DNA from 2 places in the Janibacter cremeus genome. Region 2 is predicted to be linked to the other one. Evidence: riboswitches for the same ligand, from Rfam matches in the RefSeq annotation. Region 2 holds a riboswitch; the other holds the start of a gene.
What was found. Region 2 has a riboswitch for S-adenosylmethionine ahead of O9K63_RS11240 (OsmC family protein). Riboswitches for the same ligand answer to the same signal wherever they lie in the genome.

Region 1: it holds a riboswitch for S-adenosylmethionine, as region 2 does, so the genes downstream of both, O9K63_RS04680 (flavin reductase family protein) here and O9K63_RS11240 (OsmC family protein) in region 2, are expected to answer to the same signal.

The regions. Positions count from the first base shown of each region.
Region 1 covers NZ_CP115184.1:1,013,640-1,021,053, forward strand. The annotation lists gene O9K63_RS04640 (SRPBCC family protein) at 1-161, opposite strand, end outside; gene O9K63_RS04645 (FitA-like ribbon-helix-helix domain-containing protein) at 258-494, shown strand; gene O9K63_RS04650 (hypothetical protein) at 533-718, shown strand; gene O9K63_RS04655 (hypothetical protein) at 747-986, opposite strand; gene O9K63_RS04660 (ChaB family protein) at 1,098-1,517, opposite strand; gene O9K63_RS04665 (DUF72 domain-containing protein) at 1,620-2,456, shown strand; gene O9K63_RS04670 (ketopantoate reductase family protein) at 2,505-3,413, shown strand; gene O9K63_RS04675 (single-stranded DNA-binding protein) at 3,421-3,753, opposite strand; SAM riboswitch class I at 3,931-4,019, shown strand; gene O9K63_RS04680 (flavin reductase family protein) at 4,265-4,783, shown strand; gene sfnG (dimethylsulfone monooxygenase SfnG) at 4,786-5,901, shown strand; gene O9K63_RS04690 (OsmC family protein) at 5,898-6,428, shown strand; gene arfB (alternative ribosome rescue aminoacyl-tRNA hydrolase ArfB) at 6,442-6,885, shown strand; gene O9K63_RS04700 (SDR family oxidoreductase) at 6,925-7,414, shown strand, end outside.
Region 2 covers NZ_CP115184.1:2,378,244-2,385,657, reverse strand. The annotation lists gene O9K63_RS11270 (VOC family protein) at 1-424, shown strand, start outside; gene O9K63_RS11265 (protein adenylyltransferase SelO) at 429-1,889, opposite strand; gene O9K63_RS11260 (hypothetical protein) at 1,962-2,624, opposite strand; gene ppk2 (polyphosphate kinase 2) at 2,711-3,601, shown strand; gene O9K63_RS11250 (hypothetical protein) at 3,693-4,688, shown strand; gene O9K63_RS11245 (YczE/YyaS/YitT family protein) at 4,723-5,433, shown strand; SAM riboswitch class IV at 5,472-5,585, shown strand; gene O9K63_RS11240 (OsmC family protein) at 5,616-6,101, shown strand; gene selB (selenocysteine-specific translation elongation factor) at 6,221-7,414, opposite strand, start outside.

The sequences.
Region 1 (7,414 bases), 1.4 Mb from region 2:
AAGTCCATCCGGGACCCCACTCGTGCCGGGGGAGTGGTCCGCCACCTCACGGCGTGGATGTTGGCATACCACTCGGGCGCCCGGGCGGGGTCGCCCGCCACGGCGGCCACGTCCTCGACCGCAGCCGGGATGTGGGCACTGACCGCGACATCAACTCTCATGCGCTGATTCTGGCCCGTCGTGACACGCATCCGGGGTCAGTGGGGAGACACGGCCTGATGGACCGGGTAGTTTTGGGACGGAAGGGTGTGATCCAGTTGACATTCGAGATCCGTGACCTCGACGACGGCGTCCGGAGTCGACTGTCGGAACTCGCGAGCAGGCACGGCCGCACGATGGAGGCCGAGGCAGCCGAGATCCTCACGGCGGCGACGCGCGGCGAGCTCCGCGACGGCCCGTCCGTGATGGGGCTCTACACCTCGGCGCGGCGCATCGTCTCCAAGGAGGCACTGGCCCCGCCGACGCAGGTCGACTTCACGCCCGACGGATTCTGATCCGCCGGAGAGACGGCACGGCCAGCGGACTGCTGATCGTGAACCGTGGGGCGGCGAAGCACCACGAACTGGGCGAGCACGTCAAGGCGGCCCACCACGCCCACGTCGCGCGTGGGCACTTCCTCAACGCGCAGGGCTACGCCCACGACGCAGCCAAGGCACACGCAGAGCAGTTCTCGGCGGAGGTCATGAACGAGCACCCGGTCTCGGGCGCCGGCTCCTGAGGAACCGACCCCGAGCCGGGGCTCCTGGTCAGGCAAACCTCTTGATCCGCGCCAGCATTGGCACGCTGGGGAACCGCGCATCGTCGACGAACCCGAGCAACATCTTGAGATAGGCGGGCTCTTCCTTCTCCGTCAGCAGCTCCTCGATCATGTCCAACTGCGTGTTGGAGGGATAGGTCGAATCCTGCACGTGCGCCATCAGGGACTTGAGAAGCTCGACTCGTACGTCGAAGCCCTGTGAGTCCTGGTCGGTGCTGCTCCTGGCCATGTCAGCCTCTCTTCGTTTCGCCGATAATCCACATTATGTCAAAACTGGGTGGTCTCACCCCACTCGCAGAGTCTCCCCCGAATCACCCCGTCTGTCTCCCCCCAGCACCCGTCAGTCGTCCCGGGCCTGGTCGGTCTTCCTGCGATTCGCCTTCTTGATCGCCTCGATGAGCTCGTCCTTGTCCATGTCGGACCGGCCCTCGATGTCCAGCTCCTGGGCGATGTCGTACAGGTGTTCCTTCGTGGCGTTCGCGTCGACGCCCTCGGCGGTCTCCCTGTCGGTGTCGCGCCCGCCCGCGGCCTGCTCGTCAGAGGGTCCCTTGTGGTCCTTGGGCTCCCAGTGGTCACCGACCTTCTCGTGGGTGTGCTTCAGAGCCGCGTAGGCCGTCTGGTGGGCGCGCTGCCCGTCGCCGTACTCCTCGACCGCCGAGTCGTGGGCCTTGGCGAAGGTCTCCTTGGCCTTCTCGTCCGACCGCTGGATGGTGCTGGGCAGCTCGTCCTCGATGACCTTGCCGTTCTTCGTCATGGGCATGACTACTCTCCCTTCGTCCGGTACGCACTCCTCCCCTACCCGTGACGAGAGTTTCTACGCACCCCCTCCGGCACGGCGTGCGAAGGCGGTAGCGTCGCCACCGTGGCGCGCTACTACATCGGCACCTCCGGGTGGCGCTATGCGGGCTGGCGCGGGGACTTCTACCCCACAGGTCTCCCCCAGCGCCGTGAGCTCCCCCACGCCGCCGAGCAGCTCCCTTCGCTGGAGATCAACGGCTCGTTCTACTCGCTGCAGCGCCCGACCTCGTACGCCAGGTGGCGGGACGAGACCCCCGACGACTTCTGCTTCGCGGTCAAGGGAGGCCGCTTCATCACGCACATGAAGCGGTTGCGGGATGTCGAGTCGCCGCTGGCCAACTTCTTCGCCTCCGGGGTGCTCGGGCTGGGCGAGAAGCTCGGCCCGATCCTGTGGCAGCTGCCCGAGCGGCTCGCCTACGACGAGGCGCTGCTGACCACCTTCTTCGACCTCCTCCCGCGCACCATCGGGCAGACGGTCGACCTCGCGGCGCGCCACGACGGCAAGCTGCGGGAGGATCGGGTGCTCGGCCGGCCCGCCCCGCACGTCCCCATCGACCAACCGGTCCGCCACGCACTCGAGCCGAGGCACCCGAGCTTCGACTCCCCCGAGGCCCGGGAGCTGATGCGTCGCCATGGCATCTGCATGGTCGTCGCGGACAGCGCCGGTCGATGGCCACGGATGGGCGACTCGACCGCCGACTTCCACTACGTGCGCCTGCACGGCGACACGGAGCTGTACACCAGCGGCTACTCCTCCGAGGCCCTCGATACGTGGGCGGACCGGTGCCGCACGTGGGCGGCCGAGGGAGCCGACGTCCACGTCTACTTCGACAACGACGCCAAGGGCCACGCCCCGCACGACGCAGTGGCCCTGCTGGAGCGGTTGCGTGCGTCGCCCTGAGCGGAACGGTCCGCCACCGGGCCCGTCGGGGTGTCCTACCTTGTCGGTGTGACCGAGACGCAGATCAGGACCGTGGCCGTCGTGGGCGCGGGCGCCATGGGAGCCATGTACGCCGCGCACTTCGTCGAAGGGGGCATGGAGACCGCACTCGTCGCATCCGGCGACCGGGCCGCCAGGCTGCGTCGCGACCCGATCGACGTCAACGGTGAACCACTGCGGGCACGGATCGTCGAGCCGGGGGTGGACGACTTCCGTGCCGACCTCGTCGTCGTCGCTGTGAAGCACCACGACCTGGCCGCCGCGCTCGACGACGTCGCCCCCTTCGTCGGACCCGGGACCACCTTCGTCTCCGTGCTCAACGGGCTCGACAGCGAGATGACGATCGCCGAGCGGTTCGGCAGCGACGGGGTCCTGCTGTGCATCGCCCTCGGTATGGCGGCCGGACGCGAGGGATCCGAAGTCACCTACCTCTCCCCCGGCCACCTCGTGATCGGGACGACACCCGGGCTGGCCGCCACCGAGCGGGTGCACGCGGTGGGTGCCGCCCTCGACGCTGCTGGTCTCGAGTGGCAGACCCCCGCGGACATGCGCCACGAGATGTGGTGGAAGTTCATGGTCAACACCGCCATCAACCAGGCCTCGGCGGTCCTGCGCAGGCCGTACGCGGCATTCATCGACGAGGGTCCGGCCCGCTCCCTCATGCTCGCCCTGGCCCACGAGGTCATCGCGGTATCCGGGGCGGAGGGAGTGGGCCTCGGTGACGCCGACCTGGCCCGCTGGGACAGCGTCCTGAGGGGACTCCCCGGTGACGGGCAGACGTCGATGCTCCAGGACGTGGTGGCCGGTCGTCGCACCGAGGTCGCCCTCTTCGCCGACCGGGTGGTCGCGCTCGGTCAGCAGCACGGCATCCCGACCCCGTACAACCAGATGACCTCCTGGATCCTCGCGGCCCGCTGACCTGACCTCAGCGTCGGTCGCGCACGAGCCGGCGCACCTCGACCTCGTACCGGCTGGCCGGACCACCGGGGGTGCGGAAGAACCGTCGACGCAGGGCCCCCTCGACCCGCGCTCGGTCACCGTCGACGAAGCGCGCCGCAGCCCGTCGTGCGACCGCCGTCCAGCAGGCGCAATCGATGGTGTCGACCGGACCGCCGGCGTCCCTGGTGACGACGAGCCGGAGCGTCACCAGCTCGTCACCGCTCGGCAGCTCCCGCGTGGTGGGCGCACCGCTGATCCGTCCGGTCAGCTCGATGTGGTTGATCTCGTCGACGTCGTGGATCGTCGTGCCTCGGGCCATGCCACTCCCCCGCTCTCGGTTGCTCGTCAATCTCCAGAATCGTTGTCCCGCAACGCGTGCGGGAAGCAGTTCGACAAGCTGTGGATGCCGGCGCGATGAGCTGTACGGCTGTGGACGCCCGGCCCAACTGGCGAGACACGAATTGACCGGCGAGCGGTTGGGGGCTTCTACTGGGAGCACCCATCCAGAGCGGCCGAGAGATCTGGCTCGACGACGCCGCAGCAACCACCCTCCGGGGCAGGTGCTCACGCCAGGATCGATGGAGGATCGATGCACCACTCCGTGTCCGCTGTGACCACTCCACTGCGCCCTGCCCTCGAGCAGGAGTTCTTCAGCCGCCGCATCGTCGACCTCATGCGTCGGGGCGTCAGCGCCTGTCGCGCCATCTGACGACGGCCGCCGCCGCTCCCCCCGAGCCTTCTCGCCCGGGGCGAGGAGCCCCCTTCGTCATGACGTGGCCCGGCCACGCGCGATCACGCCTGCACTCACCCACACCTCCTGAGGAGGAACCATGAGCACTCCCCTCGTCGACGTCCTCGAACCACTCGACCTGCGTGATGTCTTCCGTGGCGCCGCCGCGAGCACCTGGGTCGTCACCGGCAGCTCGAGCGCCGGACACGTCGGCTTCACCGCCATCTCGATCGTCTCGGTCTCGGTCGACCCACCGCTCGTCAGCTTCAACATCTCCAAGACGTCGAGCTCCCTGGCGACCATCAGCCGGTCCCGCAGGGCTGCGCTCCACCTCTTGTCGGACGAGCAGCATTCCGTCGCAAGCAGGTTCGCCGGCCACCGGGACCGCCGCTTCGTCGAGGACGGCACCTGGTCCGTGGACGAGGGAGGTCTCCCACTCATCCACGGAGGCGCAGCGCGCCTCGTCACCGAGATCGTCGACCTCGTCGACGTGGGCGACAGCTTCATCGCCGTCGCGCGAGTCGACACCGCCGACATCACCGGACGCCCGCCACTCGTGCACCACGCCGGTGGCTACCACCCCCTGACCGCCCTCACCACGACCCCGAACGGAGCCTGACCGTGGCCTTCCCCGACCCCCTGAACTTCGCCTACTGGGTGCCCAACGTCTCCGGCGGCCTCGTCGTCTCCGACATCGAGCAGCGCACCGACCACTCCCCCGAGTACAACCGCGACGTCGCCCGTACCGCCGAGCAGGTCGGCTTCGACTACGCCCTGACCCAGGTGCGCTACCTCGCGTCCTACGGCGCCGATGCCCAGCACGAGTCGGTGTCCTTCTCACTCGACCTCCTCGCCGCGACGGAGCGGCTGAAGGTCATCGCCGCCGTGCACCCCGGTCAGTGGCCGGCGCACATCCTCGCCAAGCTCGCCGCCACGGCGCAGACCACGAGCGGGAACCGACTGGCGCTCAACGTCGTCTCCGGCTGGTTCAAGAAGGAGTACACCGAGCTCGGTCTCGACTGGCTCGACCACGAGGAGCGTTATCGCCGCGCGGAGGAGTTCATCGAGGTCCTGCGGGGGCTGTGGGACCAGGAGGGCTTCACCTACCGCGGTGACTTCTACCGCACGCGGGACGTCACCTTCCGGCCACAGCCGCAGACCGATCCCGAGATCTTCCAGGGCGGCAACTCCACCTCGGCCCAGGCCATGGCCGGCCGGCTGTCCGACTGGTACCTCATGAACGGCCAGACGATCGAGGGCGCAGCCGAGCAGGTCGCGGCCGTGCGCGAGCAGGCCGCCAAGCACGGGCGACGGGTCCGCTTCGGGCTCAACGGGTTCGCAGTCGTCCGTGACACCGAGGCAGAGGCCGTGGCCGTCGTGGACGAGATCATCGCCAGGGCCGACGTCGACAAGGTCAACGACTTCGGCGAGGCCGTGAAGCAGGCGGGCAGTGCCACGGCCGACAAGAAGGGCATGTGGGCCGACAGCGAGTTCAAGGACCTCGTCCAGTACAACGACGGGTTCCGCACCGGCCTCATCGGCACTCCCGAGCAGGTTGCCGAGCGGATCATCGAGTACAAGAAGGTCGGCATCGACCTCGTCCTCACGGGGTTCCTCCACGTCCGGGAGGACGTCGAGAGGTTCGGCAGACAGGTCATCCCGATCGTGCGCGAGCTCGAGACGGACCTGACCGAGGAGCTGCGCTCCACCGATGAGCTCGTCGGAGCGTCCCGATGAGCGACGCGAGGGCGCTGCCCACGGCGGAGGAGCTGAGGGCCCTGCAGAAGCCGCTGAAGCAGCTCTACCGGGACGAGCCGGAGCAGGCACTCGTGACCAGCTCGGCCTCCGTGCACCTCGCCGACGACGGCATCGCGGCCGTCATCGACGGAGCCGGTGGGCGTTCCCGTGCGGGGTTGCACCCGGTGGCCGGTGGTGACGGCAGCGAGGCCTGCTCCGCGGACATCCTGCTCGAGGCACTCGCCGCCTGCGCGGGGGTGACCCTGCGCTCCGTGGCCACCGCGATGCGCGTGACCCTGCGCTCGGGCACGATCCGGGCAATCGGCACCTGGGACGGGCGCGGCACCCTCGGCGTCGACAGGGAGGCACCGGTCGGCCTCACCGGCGTGCGCCTCGAGTTCGCGCTCGACACGGACGCCGACGAGGCGACGACCGCGAAGCTGCTCGACCTCACCGAGCAGTACTGCGTCATCGCCCAGACACTGCACGCGCCGCCGCCTCTCGAGGTCGTGCTGGTCCGGGAGTGACATCATTGGCGGGATGAGCGAGCTCCGCGTCCCTCCCGGGCCGGGGATCCCCGACGGCGTGGTGGTCCCCGGCGCCGAGCTGTCCGAGCAGTTCAGCCGTGCCGGGGGCCCCGGCGGCCAGGGCGTCAACACGACCGACTCCCGGGTCCAGCTCTCCCTGGACGTGGGCACGACGAGCGCGTTGACCGCTCGCCAAAGCGACCGCGCCCTGGCACGCCTGTCCGGTCGCCTCGTCGGCACGGTGCTGACCATCGATGCCGCAGAGCACCGTTCCCAGCGACGCAACCGCGCCGCGGCCCGCGAGCGGATGGCAGACCTTCTCCGGGAGGCACTGGCCCCTCCTCCCCCACCGCGCCGGCCCACCAAGCGCACCCGCGGGTCCCAGCGACGCCGACTCGACGCCAAGCGGCGGCGCTCGGACCTGAAGAAGCAGCGAGGGCGCCCCGGTCAGGAGTAGGCCAGTGACAACGCCCGCGCAGCGCAGGAGGATGGAGGCATGAGGATCGCCGTCGCCGGAGGAACGGGCGTCGTCGGGCGCCACGTCGTCTGGACGGTGCGTGGCCGTGGCCACGACGCGGTCGTCCTGGCCCGCTCCACGGGAACCGACCTGCATGCCGGCGTCGGCATCGATGAGCGGCTGACCGGGGTGGAGGCCGTCATCGACGCCACCTCCGTGCAGACCGTCTCGGCACGCGCATCCGTCGACTTCTTCCGCACCGTGACCCAGCACCTCGTCACCGCCGGTCGTCGTTGCGGCATCCGCCACCACGTGGCGGTGTCGATCATCGGCGCCCGGGAGGCCCCCTTCGGCTACTACGCCGGCAAGCAGGCCCAGGAGGACCTCGTCCTCGCCCAGCCCAACGGCACCGTCGTGCGCGCGGCCCAGTTCCACGACTTCGCGCAGCAGGTGATGGCCCGGACCAGGATCGGGCCGGTCTTCGCCATCCCCGTCATGCGCTCCCAGCCGGTCGCGACCGCCGAGGTAG
Region 2 (7,414 bases):
GTCCCCCAAGCTCGTCGTCGACGACGGCCCCGGCGGCGCCGACCGGGCGATCGACTTCTACCGCGAGGTCCTCGGCGCGCAGCTGGACGTGCGCCACGTGATGGGCGCGGCGGTCGTCTTCGCGCGGATGCTGCTCCCCGGCGGCGGTGAGTTGCACGTCAAGGACGCCGACGGTCTCGACCCCGGGCCGCCGCCCGGAGGTGGCGGGCACATCCTGGACATCGTCTGCGCCGACCCGGACACCGTCGTCGCCCGAGCGGTCGGTCACGGCGCCGAGGTGCTCTTCGCGGTGGACGACCAGCCCTACGGCGCGCGGCAGGGGCGCTTCCGGGACCCCTTCGGGCACCAGTGGATCGTCGGTACCCCCATCGCGATGAGCGAGGACGCGGTGCAAGGGGCCCTCGACGCCTGGGCCGAGAAGTGAGGGGCTAGGTCCCGCAGTAGGTCACGTAGCCCCGGGTGAAGGCGGGGTCGGCGGGTTCGGCGTAGCGCTCCAGTCCCTCCTGCTCCGCGAAGGGGGAGCGGATCACCTCGAGGAGCTGCTCGAAGGGGGCGAGGTCCCCCGCGTGCGCCGCGGCCAGGGCCTCCTCGACGAGATGGTTGCGGGGGATGTGGACGGGGTTGGACTCGTCCATGATGTCGGCGCTGGACCAGACCGGCTTTCCTTCGCCGTCGAGACGCACCAGCCACCGCTCGCGCCACTCCTCCCAGCGCGGCACGTCCTCGATGCGGTCCAGGGTCGGGGTCGGCTCCCGGCGCAGCACCCGGGCCAGGTCGCGGAAGAGGCCCGTGAAGTCCAGCGTCTCCGCCGTCGCGATCCCCAGCAGGTCCTCGACGAGCTCGCGGTCCTCCGCCCCCACCCGGACGAGCCCGAGCTTGATGCGGAAGTTGTCCAGCCACCACTGGTCGTGGATCCCGGCGAAGGCCTCGACGCGCTCCTGCGCCTCGGTCATGAGCGCGTCCGGCTCGCCGACGGCCAGCGGCAGCAGGCACTCGGCCAGGCGGGCGAGGCCCCACATCGCCATCGATGGCTGCGCGGAGTAGCGGTAGCGTCCCGTCGAGTCCACGCTGCTGAAGAAGGTCTCCGGGTCGTAGGCGTCGAGGAAGGCGCAGGGGCCGTAGTCGATCGTCTCGCCGGAGAGGGTCATGTTGTCGGTGTTCATCACACCGTGGATGAAGCCGAGGGACATCCACCGCGCGACGAGCCGGGCCTGGCGCTCGACGACCGCGGACAGCAGTGCCATCGGGTCGTGCGGCGGCAGGTCGGGGTAGTGCCGGGCCCGGACGTGCTCGACGGCGTCGGCGAGCTGCTCGCGGCTGCCCCGGGTGGCGAGGAGGACGAGGGTGCCGACCCGCAGGTGCGAGGCGGCGACGCGGGTGAGGACGGCGCCGGGGAGGGGGCGCCCGCGCAGGACCCGCTCGCCGGTCGCGACGGCGGCCAGGGACCGGGTCGTCGGAACGTGGACGGCGTGCATGAACTCCGAGACGAGGTACTCCCGCAGCACCGGGCCGGTGACCGCGCGCCCGTCACCACCCCGGGAGAAGGGGGTGCGTCCCGACCCCTTGAGCGCGATGTCCCGGCGTCTGCCGTGGGTGTCGACGACCTCGCCGAGCAGGTGCGCGCGGCCGTCGCCGAGCACCGGAGTGAGCTGGCCGAACTGGTGACCGGCGTAGGCCTGGGCGATCGGCTCGGAGCCCTCGGCGAGGGCATTGCCCGCGAGGACCGCCACCCCCTCCGGGGAGCGGAGTCCGGCGGGGTCGAGGCCGAGCTCGGCGGCGAGCTCCTCGTTGAGTGCCAGCAGCTCGGGGGAGCGCACCGGGACCGGCTCGACCCGCGCCCCGAGCCAGCCGAGGTCGCGGACGAAGGTGTTGTCGAAGGGCCACCTCATGCCTCCACCCTCGCACGCGCGGTCAGCGGTGGCGACCCGCCCCGGAACGCTGCTGGGCCGGGCGCGGACGGGTCACGCGTGCTCTGCCGTGTAGCTCAGCTTGAGCTGTCCCTTCTTGGTGCGCACGCGAGTGATCCGGATGCCGGTGAGGTCACCCGTGGTGCGCACGTGGGTGCCTCCGCACGGGTCGGTCTGCAGGCCCTCGATCGTCACCCGGCGCACCCCCTCCGCGTCGACCTCGGCCCCGTAGGGCAGGTCGGCGGCGACTAGCTCGCCGGCCCGGGCGAGGACGGCCTCGATCAGGGCGGCCTTGGCCTCCTCGCCGTCGGGGAGGGTGCCACCGTCGACGTCGTAGAGCAGGAAGGCCTGGTCCGGGGTGTGACTCAGCCCGACGTTGACGAAGCCGAGGGGCTGGACGCAGGCGTCGAGGAGGTGCCCCGCGGAGTGGAGCGCCGCGTGGCGGCGGCGCACCACGGGGTCGATCGCGACGTGCACCACGTCACCGACGGCCGGGAGCGCACCCTCGGGGTGCAGCCAGACGGTGGTGGTCTCCTTGCTCACCGAGGCCGCTCGCGTGTCCACGGTGACGACGTCGTCGGGCTGGCCACCCCCCTTCGGGTGGACGATGCCGTCGCGCACCGCGATGCCGGGTGCGGGCTCCTCGCGCACCCCGACGACCTCGGTGTCGACCTCGAAGAGGTAGGTGTCCTCCCAGTACCTGCGGTGCTGCTCCATGACGTCATTGAAGCAGGGGGCCCACGGCCCCACCCGATCGCGTGCGCGCACACCCGCGCGACATCCAGACGTGGTATTGGTCAACCATGCAGCAGAATCTCCGGGAGTACATCGACCGGCTCACGGCCGAGGGGTACACGGTCCGCGACGACCAGGGCGACGACCCGCAGCTCATCGCCCCGGACGGCAAGGCGGTGGAGACGTGGCGGGAGAACTACCCCTACGACGAGCTGATGACGCGCAACGACTACGACGTCGAGAAGTACCTGCTGCAGATCGAGCTGCTGAAGTTCCAGTACTGGACGCAGGACACCGGACGCCGGTTCGTCCTCCTCTTCGAGGGACGCGACGCGGCCGGCAAGGGCGGGACGATCAAGCGCTTCACCGAGCACCTCAACCCCCGAGGGGCCCGGGTCGTGGCGCTGACCAGGCCGAGCGAGCGCGAGGAGGGGCAGTGGTACTTCCAGCGCTACATCCGGCACCTGCCCACGCGCGGTGAGATCGTCCTCTTCGACCGCTCCTGGTACAACCGTGCCGGCGTGGAGCGGGTCATGGGCTTCTGCACCGACGAGCAGTACGAGGAGTTCATGGACCAGGCGCCCAAGGTCGAGCGGATGCTCGCCGAGGCCGGCGTGCACGTGACCAAGCTGTGGTTCTCGGTGACCCAGCAGGAGCAGCGCACCCGCTTCGCCATCCGGCAGATCGACCCGGTCCGCCGGTGGAAGCTCTCACCGATGGACCTGGAGAGCCTCGACAAGTGGGAGGCCTACACCGAGGCGAAGGAGGCGATGTTCGAGCGGACCGACACCAAGCACGCCCCGTGGATCGTCATCAGGTCCAACGACAAGAAGCGTGGCCGGATCAACGCGATGCGCTACTTCCTCAACCAGTTCGACTACGCGGACAAGGACCCGTCGGTCGTCTTCGCACCGGACAAGAAGGTCGTCGCCCGCGGCAAGAGGGTCGTCGGCGACTGACGATGGTCCCTGCGCTCCGGTTGGGCCCCGGCCAGCGGGGTAATCTCATGAGCAGCCGCCGTCGGGAGCGGCCTCATGAAGGGGAGACGCCATGGAGGGCGGGAGCCACGTCGCGGACTCCTCCTCACGCTCGTGGGTGCTCCGGTCGGTCCGGGGTGCGGCGCTCCTGCTGTGCTTCGGGGTCCTCGGCCTCCTCTGGCTACTGCCCCCCGTGCGCCGTCGCCGCCGCAGGCGCGCGGCGGCATGCACGGCCTGCCGCCGTCGCCAGCGGGTCGGCACCGTCGTCGTCGCGGGCTTCGGGGCGCTGCTGCTCGTCGGCGCGGCGGCCCGCACGCAGCTGGCGGTCCAGGACGAGTGCAGTGCCCGGTTCGCCAGCGGAGCCGAGGAGGTGGTGGCCGAGACGCCGACCCCGGACTCGGTGCCGGGACTGTGGGGACGCACACGCGCCGTGATCAACGCACCGGTCAGCGGAGTCATGCTCCTGGGCACGCGGGCGGCGGGGATGGATCACTGCTCGGGGTCGGCGGTGCTCGTGGCCTTCCCCCCGGACCCGACCGCGCACGGCGGCGGAAGCGTCGTCGGGGACGTCTTCGTCAGCTGGATCGGCCAGCTGGACGTATCCGGCGTCCCGCTGCCCGGCCAGGAGTCCTACGTGCGGTTCGGGTCGGACACCAATGCCAGACCGGATCTGGTCGAGGCGATCGCGCGGCACGAGTCCCGGCACGTCGACCAGTGGGCCGTCGCCACGGTCGTCGGTGGCCCACTGGCGCTGCCGACCGCGTACTACGTCGACAGCCTGATCTTCCCCCTGTCGCGCAACCACTTCGAGCGCGCCGCCGGTCTCGGGGACGGCGGGTACGACCTCCCGCCCGACTTCGGCCCGAGCCCGCTGTGGCCGCCGCTGGTCCTCTCGCTCGCGCTGCTCGTGGTCCTCCTGCGCCGTCGCATCCGCTGGGCGAGCCGCGCGCTCGTGGGCGGCCCGGCCGGTGCCCGGGCCCACGAGGAGGACCGCTGCCCGGTCCACAGCCGGGGATGGTTCAGCAGCGCCCCGTCCCCCCTTCGCCCGGAGCCCGACGACGGGTCCTGAGCGCCCACCCCGGGTCGTGGGCGAGACTGGGGCCATGCCGCTCCCCGACCCACCGCCCCCGCAGGCGCCGCCGCGCGTGCGCAACCGCGAGCTCGCCGACATCGGCCCCCTCGCCCAGCTGCGTGCGGGCCGGCTCGGCATTCGGTTGCCGCTGCTGCTCGTCGGGCTCTTCTTCTACGGCGCGTCGATGGCGATGGTCATCCGCGGCACGCTCGGGCAGATCCCGTGGGACGTCCTGCACGTCGGCGTCGCCAAGCACGTCCCGCTGACCTTCGGGACGATCGTCATCGGTGTCTCGCTGCTCGTCCTCCTGGGGTGGATCCCGCTGCGCCAGAAGCCGGGCGTCGGCACGATCGGCAACGCCCTGCTCATCGGCCCGTCGGCGGACCTCGTCCTCTCCCTCCTGCAGGCGCCGGAGGCCCTCGGGTGGCGGATCGCGCTGCTGGTCGGCGGTGTCGTCCTCAACGGCATCGCGACGGGCATGTACATCGGGTCGCAGTTCGGTCCCGGCCCGCGTGACGGCCTGATGACCGGACTGGCGCGGGTGACCGGGCGCTCGATCCGACTGGTGCGCACCGGGCTCGAGGTCAGCGTGGTCGCCGTCGGGTGGCTCCTCGGCGGTGTCGTCGGTGTCGGCACCGTGCTCTACGCCGTGGCCATCGGACCGCTCGCGCAGCTCTTCCTGCCGCTCTTCACGGTCGACCTGACCCCCCGGCGTCCGGATGCCGGACCCCCCGACTCATAACTGGACATTATGGGTCGCAGTATGTGACGTTATGTCTTGGTCATGAGTCCCAGCGTGAAGCCCCGGCTTGCTGGGCGGCAACCCTCCACCCTCGGTGGGGTGCCCCGGGTGAGGACCTGGACGCGGTCGACCGGCCGTGTCAAGCGCGGGTTCACCTGAGCCCTGGACGAAAGAGTCATGCCATGAGCCAGACGATCGACGAGACCACCAACGACCCGAACCTGCTGACCACCTCGCTCACGGGCTCCCTCGTGCGCGGCACGGCCACGGAGGTCACCCTCTCGGCGCGTCAGCACACCTTCACCATCGACGAGCCGGCCGGCCTCGGTGGCACCGACCTCGGTGCCAACCCGGTCGAGCACCTGCTCGGCGCCCTCGCCTCCTGCACGGTCATCACCTACCAGGTGTGGGCGGAGAAGCTGGGCCTGCGCCTGGACGGCGTGGACGTCGCGCTCGCCGGCGACATCGACCTGCGGGGCTTCTTCGGCACCGCCGAGGGCGTGCGGCCGGGCTTCCGGGGCATCGACCTCGAGGTCACCCTCACCGGCCCGGAGAGCGACGCCGACTACCGCCGTCTCGAGGAGGCCGTGGCGACGCACTGCCCCGTCGCGGACAACCTCACCAACGGCGTCCCGGTGCGGACCACGCTCGAGCTGGCCGCCGGCTGATCACCACGGTCAGCCAGCGCCACTGCTGACTCCGACCGGCAGCGGAGTCAGCGCACGTCGTCCGGTCTGCAGCCCGCAGGGGGTGTTGCAGGCCGGGCGACGTGCTGTCCGGCCAGTGACTAGCGCACGACCTCGCGCAGACTCCCGTCGACCCGTCGGGTCCAGCCGCGAGCGTCGAGATGCTCCAGCAGCGGCACCGCGGTCCGTCGGGTCGTGCCGAGGGCCTGCCGCGCTGCGCTGAGGGTGAAGGGCTGCTCCAGCCCGGCGAGCACCCGCATGGCCCGAGCCGGTGCGTCGGGCAGCAGGACGACGTCGTCGGGCAGGCGCAGCAGCCGGCCGAGCCGGGCCGCGGCGGCGAGCTCGGTGGCACCGAGCCCGAGGTCGGCCAGCTCACCGCGCTCCGGAGCGACGAAGGGGGTCGCCCGCAGCCTCTCCTCGACGGCCGCGACGCCCGCCTCCGCGGCGCCGAGTCCCCCCGCCGCCGGGTCGTGGACGTTCCCGTCGGTGAGGGCCAGGCCGGCCGGACCGATGAGCGTCCGCACGGCCTCGTGACCGAGCGCGGTCGGCAGGTGCGCCGCCAGCCCGAGGTGGCGGGCCGCCTCGGCCACCGGCATCCCGGCGCTCAACGGCTCGCGTCGGTGGTGCTCCCGGACGGCCGTCACGAGGCGCGCCTGCCAGTCGGCCAGGGTGGCCCCGTCCACGAGCCAGTCGCCCATCCGGACGGCGCCGGAGGGGGCGGTCAGACCCAGCCGGCCCAGCACGTCCACCCGGTCGGCGCCCCGTGAGCGCAGCCGCACGGCCGCCGGGTCCCCGGTGGACAACGCCTCGGCGCGCCGGCTGGCCGCGCCCCGGCGAGCCAACGGGAGGGGGTCGACGTCGACGACCCGCACGGACCACAGCCGGCGGCTGCCCGGGTCCCGCAGGATCGCCCGGTCGGCCACCCGCCACGGCAGGACCACCCCCGAGGTCAACCGAGCGAACCCGGCACCGAGCGGACGCACGTGCACGCTGACGTCCGCGGACCCCACGTGCAGCGTCGCCACCTGCGGGGGTGAGCGGTCCGGTCCGCCGGGGGGACCCCCTTCGTCCTCGTCGACGGGAGCCAGGGCGACGTCGACGACGTCGGCCAGCTCGAAGGCATCCGGGGTGAGCAGGACGAGCGAGCGGCCCACGGTGTCCGCCTCCACCCCGCGGAGGTTGACCGCGGCCCGGGAGACCGGCCCGACCTGCTCGCGGGCGGCGTCCTGGCTGTGCAGCCCGCGCACGGTCACCCCGCGGGTGGTGCCGTGGTCGAGGAGGGTCAGCCGGTCACC